Regions from separate parts of the Cellulomonas sp. P4_H12 genome, predicted to be linked through region 2. Evidence: predicted binding sites of a transcription regulator. Region 2 holds the regulator's gene; the other holds the start of a gene.
What was found. Region 2 encodes LexA, which represses DNA repair genes until DNA is damaged. Its sites were predicted from a motif close to TCGAACANNTGTTCGA; they were not measured.

Region 1 (3,405 bases), on a different contig from region 2:
GACGATGAGCGTGTTGCCCAGGTCCCGCAGGCGGGTCAGCGTGTCGATGAGGCGGCGGTTGTCCCGCTGGTGGAGCCCGATCGACGGCTCGTCCAGGACGTAGAGCACGCCGACCAGGCCGGAGCCGATCTGCGTCGCCAGCCGGATGCGCTGCGCCTCGCCGCCGGACAGCGTCGCCGCCGGTCGCGTCAGCGAGAGGTAGTCCAGGCCCACGTCGAGCAGGAACCCGAGCCGCGCCTGGATCTCCTTGAGCACCTGCGCGGCGATCGCGCGCTCGCGCTCGCCCAGCTCCAGCGCGTCGAGGAACTCGCGTGCGTCCCGGATGGGCAGGTTGCAGACCTCAGCGATGGAACGGCCACCGACCTTGACGGCGAGCACCTCGGGCTTGAGGCGCGCACCCTCGCACACGGGGCACGGGACCTCGCGCATGAAGGCCTCGTACTTCTCCTTGCTCCAGTCCGAGTCCGTCTCGTTGTGCCGGCGCTCGAGGAACGTGATGACGCCCTCGAACCCGGTCGAGTACTGCCGCTCACGACCCCAGCGGTTCTTGTAGCGGACCTTCACCTCGTGGTTCTGACCGTGCAGCACCGCGTCCTTGGCCCGCTGCGGCAGCGCGCGCCACGGCACCGACGTCGAGAAGCCCATGTCGGCGGCGAGCGCGCTGAGCACCCGGCCGAAGTACTCGCTCGAGATCTGCGACCACGGGGCGACCGCGCCGTCGTCCAGCGACAGGTCCTCGTCCGGGACGACCAGGTCGGGGTCCACCTCGAGGCGCGAGCCGATGCCGGTGCACTCGGGGCACGCGCCGTACGGGGCGTTGAACGAGAACGTGCGCGGCTCGATCTCGTCGAGGGTGAGCACGTGGTCGTTCGGGCACGCGCGGTGCTCCGAGAACCGACGCTCGCGGTTGAGGTCGTCGATGTCGGCGTCGACCAGCTCGACGACCAGGAGGCCGCCGGCCAGGCCGAGCGCGGTCTCCACGGAGTCGGTGAGCCGGCGCTGCACGCCCTCGCGCGCGACGAGGCGGTCGATGACCACCTCGATGTCGTGCTTGAGCTTCTTCTCCAGCGCGGGCGGCTCGGTGAGCTGCACGACCTCGCCGTCGACGCGGGCGCGGGCGAAGCCCTTGGCCTGCAGCTCCTTGAAGAGGTCGGCGTACTCGCCCTTGCGGCCGCGCACGACCGGCGCGAGGACCTGGTACCGCGTCCCCTCGGGGAGCTCGAGCAGCCGGTCCACGATCTGCTGCGGGGTCTGGGCGGTGACGCGCTCCCCGCAGACCGGGCAGTACTGCGTGCCCGCGCGCGCGTAGAGCAGGCGCAGGTAGTCGTAGACCTCGGTGATGGTCCCGACCGTCGACCGCGGGTTGCGGTTGGTCGACTTCTGGTCGATGGACACCGCCGGCGAGAGGCCCTCGATGAAGTCGACGTCGGGCTTGTCCATCTGCCCGAGGAACTGGCGCGCGTACGCCGACAGCGACTCGACGTAGCGCCGCTGGCCCTCCGCGAAGATCGTGTCGAACGCCAAGGACGACTTCCCCGAACCGGACAGACCGGTGAACACAATGAGCTTGTCGCGCGGGAGATCGAGGTCGACGTTCCGAAGGTTGTGCTCGCGGGCGCCCTGCACCACCAGTCGTTCGTTCACGGCGGGGAGTCTACGTGGCGCCACCGACAATCGCACATCTGTTCGACGTGAGCGAACGCACATCCGGCCCGACGTGCCGCTCCCCCGCCGCGGCGTCATGCTTCGCTCGTGGACAGACCCGACGCCGCCGTCGACCCGCCGCTGGTGCCCATCGAGGACTACGCCGTGCTCGGGGACGGGAAGACCGCCGCGCTCGTCTCGCGCCGCGGCTCGGTCGACTGGATGTGCCTGCCCACGTTCGACTCCGCCGCCTGCTTCGCCCGTCTGCTCGGCACCCCGGACAACGGGCGGTGGCTGCTCAGCGTGCGGGACGCCACCACGGTGACCCGGCGCTACCTGGACGACTCCTTCGTCCTGGAGACCACGTACGAGACGGCCGACGGGACGGCGGTGGCCCAGGAGACCATGCCGCTCAACGACGGCCGCGCCGACCTCGTGCGGCGGCTCGTCTGCACCCGCGGCACCGTCGAGGTCGAGCATGAGTGGGTCGTGCGGTTCGGGTACGGGGCCGTCGAGCCCTGGGTGCGGCGCATCACCGACGACGCCGGCGACGACGCCATCCGCGCGATCGCCGGTCCGGACTCCCTGCTGCTCCGCGGCGACCGGCTGCCCGTGCCCGACGACCACCGGCACGCGGACCGGTTCACGCTGCGCGAGGGCCAGTCCGTCGAGCTGGCCCTGACCTGGACGCGGTCCTGGGACCCGGTGCCGCCGCGGCTGACCATCGAGGACCGGATCGACAGCACCCGGATCAGCTGGGGCCTGTGGGCGCGCAGCTGCGCGTACACGGGCTCGTACCGCGAGGCCGTGGTCCGGTCCCTGCTGGTGCTGCGGATGCTCACCGACTCGGAGACCGGCGGCATCGTGGCGGCGGCGACCACCTCGCTGCCCGAGGACTTCGGCGGCGAGCGCAACTGGGACTACCGCTTCTGCTGGCTGCGCGACGCCGCCATGACGCTCGAGGCGCTGCTCGAGCACGGCTACCGCGTGGAGGCGACCGAGTGGCGCGACTGGCTGCTGCGAGCGGTCGCCGGCAACCCCGCGGACCTCCAGATCATGTACGGCATCGACGGAGGGCGTGACCTGCCGGAGCGCGAGCTGGACCACCTCGCGGGGTACGCGGGATCGACGCCGGTCCGCATCGGCAACGCCGCCGTGGGCCAGGTGCAGAACGACGTGCTCGGCGAGGTGATGTGCGCGCTCGAGCTGGCCCGGGCGGCCGGTCTCGTCGAGACCGACGACTCCTGGTCCCTGCAGCGCCGGCTGGTCGACGACCTGCTCACGCGCTGGCGCGAGCCCGACCGCGGCATCTGGGAGGTCCGCGGCGACCCGCAGCACTTCACGCACTCCAAGGTCATGGCCTGGGCCGCGGTCGACCGCGCGGTCCGCGCGATCGAGAAGCACGGCCTCGACGGCCCGGTGGACCGGTGGCGCGAGGAGCGCGAGGCCATCCACGCGGACGTCCTCGCCCACGCCTGGGACGCCGAGCGCGGCACGTTCGTCCAGGCGTACGGCGCGGCGCACACCGATGCGGCACTGCTCCAGATGACGCAGGTCGGGTTCCTGCCGGCCGACGACCCCCGCATCGTCTCCACCCTCGCCATGATCCGCGCCGAGCTCGAGGTCGCGCCCGGCCTGCTGCGCCGCTACCGCACGGAGCACACCGACGACGGGGTTCCCGGTGACGAGCACGCGTTCCTCGCGTGCTCGTTCTGGCTCGCCGACGCCCTCGCCCGGGCCGACGACGTCGCCGGCTCGACC
Region 2 (3,405 bases):
GTCCTCGCTGACCGGTCGGCCCTGGCAGGCCTTGCGGACCCCGCCGGCGATCTTCTCGCGGCTGAAGGGCTCCGTGGCGCCGGACCGCTTGACCACTGAGAGGCTCGCGGTCTCGACCGTGGTGAACCGACGGTTGCAGTGCGGGCACTGGCGGCGGCGCCGGATGGTCGACCCGTCGTCCGACGTCCGCGAGTCGACGACCCGCGAGTCCGGGTGACGGCAGAACGGACAGTGCACCGTGGTCCCCTTCGAGCTGGCGCGCCCGGCCGAGAGCTCGGACGGCGGCGGTGGCGTCGTGAACGCCCCCGTGACGCTAGGCCACGCTCTGCGCAGGTGCAAGGTCGCCGCCACGGCGTCCCCCGACGGGAGTGCCGCGAGGGCCGCCATCCGGAGATGACCGCCCTCGCGGCGACGCCGCCGTGCCTGGCCGCGAACCGACTTCCCCTCGGCTCCTTGCGGCGGTGCGAGCCCGCTCGGCGCCTCAGTCGGCAGGGACCACGATCACCTGACCGGCCATCAACCCGGAGTCGGGCAGCTCGTTGAGGCGGACGAGGTCGACCACGACGTCGCGGACGTCGTCCGAGGGCCCGGCGACGCCCGCGGCGATCTGCCACATGGTCTCCCCCGGCTGCACGACGTGCCGCACGACCTCCTGCGCCCCGACGGGCCCGTCCGCCGCGGCGCGGCTGCCGAGGAGGGACACGAGCGCGACGACGGCCGCGGCGAGGACCCAGAGGACCACGCGGCCGCGGGTGGTGAGCCGCAGATGGGCGCGCGCCGACGGAGCGGGACGTGCGGCAGGAGCGGCGGCGGCCGTCGGGGTGACGACCAGCTGGAGGTGGGGCGCCCGGGAGGCCGCGGACCTCCGGGGGGTGCCGACCGCCCGGGTGCTCGGCGTCGCGAAGCTCGTCGCGGGTCCCATCACCATCGCGCTCATCACGTCTCTCGTTCCTGCTCGGCCCGGTCGCCCGGGGTACCGCTGATCGTCGAACGCCTGTTCGTCGAACGTCTGTACGATGTCTACCAGCATCCGGTGACACTGTCGAGACACGATCGAACAGATGTTTGATCTTCGGTCCCGACATCCCTAGGCTGGCGATGCAGCACAAGCGCACCACGAGCCACTGACACGGCCGCCGGGATCTCCCGTCAGACCAGGTCAGGGCGCTGGTGCGGCGCTGCAGCAGGCGGAGGCGGAGCGGGCCGAGAGGCGGCCGCCCTACGGAGGAGGAGCGCAGTGACGGACTCACGGGACACGTCCCAGCCCGAGCAGGACCTGGCGACGATCCACGCGCTGCCCGACAGCGCGCCGGGTCCGGACGGCCTCACGGCACGCCAGCGGCTCGTGCTCGACACGATCCGGTCGTCCGTCGAGTCCCGCGGGTACCCGCCGAGCATGCGCGAGATCGGCGAGGCCGTGGGCCTGACCAGCCCGTCCAGCGTCAAGCACCAGCTCACGGCCCTCGAGCGCAAGGGCTACCTGCGCCGGGACCCGAACCGCCCCCGCGCCATCGAGGTCGTGCACGCCGACGACTCGCGCGGTGTCGGCACGTGGACCGCGCCGGACGGCAGCCGCTCCAGCTTCCCGGAGCAGGTCGAGGGCGAGCGGATGCCCGCGCCGTCCTACGTCCCGGTCGTCGGTCGGATCGCCGCGGGCGGTCCCATCCTCGCCGAGCAGGTGGTCGAGGACGTGTTCCCGCTCCCCCGTCAGCTGGTGGGGGACGGCGACCTGTTCCTGCTCAAGGTCAGCGGCGACTCGATGATCGACGCCGCCATCTGCGACGGCGACTGGGTCGTGGTCCGGCGGCAGCCCGTCGCCGAGCAGGGCGAGATCGTCGCCGCCATGATCGACGGCGAGGCGACGGTGAAGACGCTCAAGCGCATCGACGGGCACGTCTGGCTCATGCCGCACAACCCGGCGTACTCGCCGATCCCGGGCGACGAGTCGACGATCCTCGGCCGCGTGGTGAGCGTCCTGCGCAGCCTCTGACCTCTCCGCCGGGCCGACGAGCCGCGGCCCGGCGGGTCAGAAGCCGAACTTCCGGGCGACCGAGCGCACCGCCTCGGCCGAGGTCCGCAGGCCGGCGAGCTCCTCGTCGGACAGCGGCACCGGCAGACGCTCGCCCACACCGTGCGCCCCGACGATGGCGGGCACCGACAGGCAGACGTCGCTGATCCCGTGGAAGTCGTCGAGCAACGACGAGACGGGCAGCACGCGGCCCTCGTCCTTGACGACGGCCTCGATGATCCGGGACCCGGCCAGCGCGACCGCGTAGTTCGTCGCGCCCTTGCCCTCGATGATCCGGTAGGCGGACTCCACCACCTCGCGGGTGATGGCCTCCCGGACGTCGGCGGTGAGCGGTCCGGAGCCACCCGTGCCGGTCCACTCGAGCAGCGGCACGGAGCCGATGCTCGCGGACCCCCACAGCGGGAGCTCGGTGTCACCGTGCTCGCCGGCGATATAGGCGTGCACGTTCTGCACGGCGACGCCCGTGTGCTGGGCGATCAGGTAGCGCAGCCGCGAGGAGTCGAGGACCGTGCCCGACCCGAACAGCTGGGCCGGCGGCAGCCCGGAGATCTTGAGCGCCGCGTAGGTGACGACGTCCACGGGGTTGGTCACCATGACGTAGACCGCGTCGGGGGCGACGTCGACGAGCGCGGGCAGCACCGTGCGGACCAGCCCGATGGTCGCCTCCGCGAGCTCGAGCCGGGACTGGCCGGGCTTCTGCTTGGCCCCCGCGGTGAACATCACGACGTCCGCGTCCGCGCACACGGCGATGTCGTCGGAACCCACCACCTGCGCCATCGGCATGAACTGGATGCCGTGCCCCAGGTCGAGCGCCTCGGCCTCGACCTTCGCCGTGTCGATGTCGTAGAGCGCGACGGAACGAGCCGCACCGCGCATCAGCGCGGCGTAGGCCATGGTCGATCCGACGGCCCCCGCGCCCACGATCGCGAGCTTCGACGTGCGCCGGGCGCTCCGGAACGGGCTCATGCCGACCTCGTCCATGTCCAGGCTCTCCGTCATGTGGTCCTCCCCGTGGTCGATCCGTCGAGGCTATCCGGACGTGGCGAGCCGCCGCAGGGCGGAGACGGCGACGGCGCGGTCGGTGGTCCGCCAGAAGTCGGGCAGCGACCGGGTGAGGAAGCTGCCGTACCCGGCGGTCGCGAGGCGGGGGTCGAGCACTGCGACCACCCCGCGGTCCTCGCTGGTCCGGATCAGGCGGCCGGCGCCCTGGGCGAGCAGCAGGGCCGCGTGCGTGGCCGAGACGGCGAGGAAGCCGTTGCCGCCCGCCGCCTCGATGGCGTCGGAGCGGGCGGAGCTCACCGGGTCGTCGGGGCGCGGGAACGGGATGCGGTCGATGAGCACGAGGCGGCACGTCGCGCCCGGGACGTCGACGCCCT

Region 1: uvrA (excinuclease ABC subunit UvrA) is a predicted target of LexA. The motif match lies at 1,675-1,690, and genes of this name have one in related genera.

Annotation. Positions count from the first base shown of each region.
Region 1 covers NZ_JBFUKJ010000007.1:23,597-27,001, forward strand. Annotated here, with positions in the region: gene uvrA (excinuclease ABC subunit UvrA) at 1-1,644, opposite strand, end outside; gene AC1DQC_RS05440 (glycoside hydrolase family 15 protein) at 1,753-3,405, shown strand, end outside.
Region 2 covers NZ_JBFUKJ010000005.1:22,397-25,801, forward strand. Annotated here, with positions in the region: gene nrdR (transcriptional regulator NrdR) at 1-237, opposite strand, end outside; gene AC1DQC_RS04230 (LysM peptidoglycan-binding domain-containing protein) at 482-937, opposite strand; gene lexA (transcriptional repressor LexA) at 1,277-1,990, shown strand; gene AC1DQC_RS04240 (L-lactate dehydrogenase) at 2,027-3,028, opposite strand; gene AC1DQC_RS04245 (ATP-dependent DNA helicase) at 3,059-3,405, opposite strand, start outside.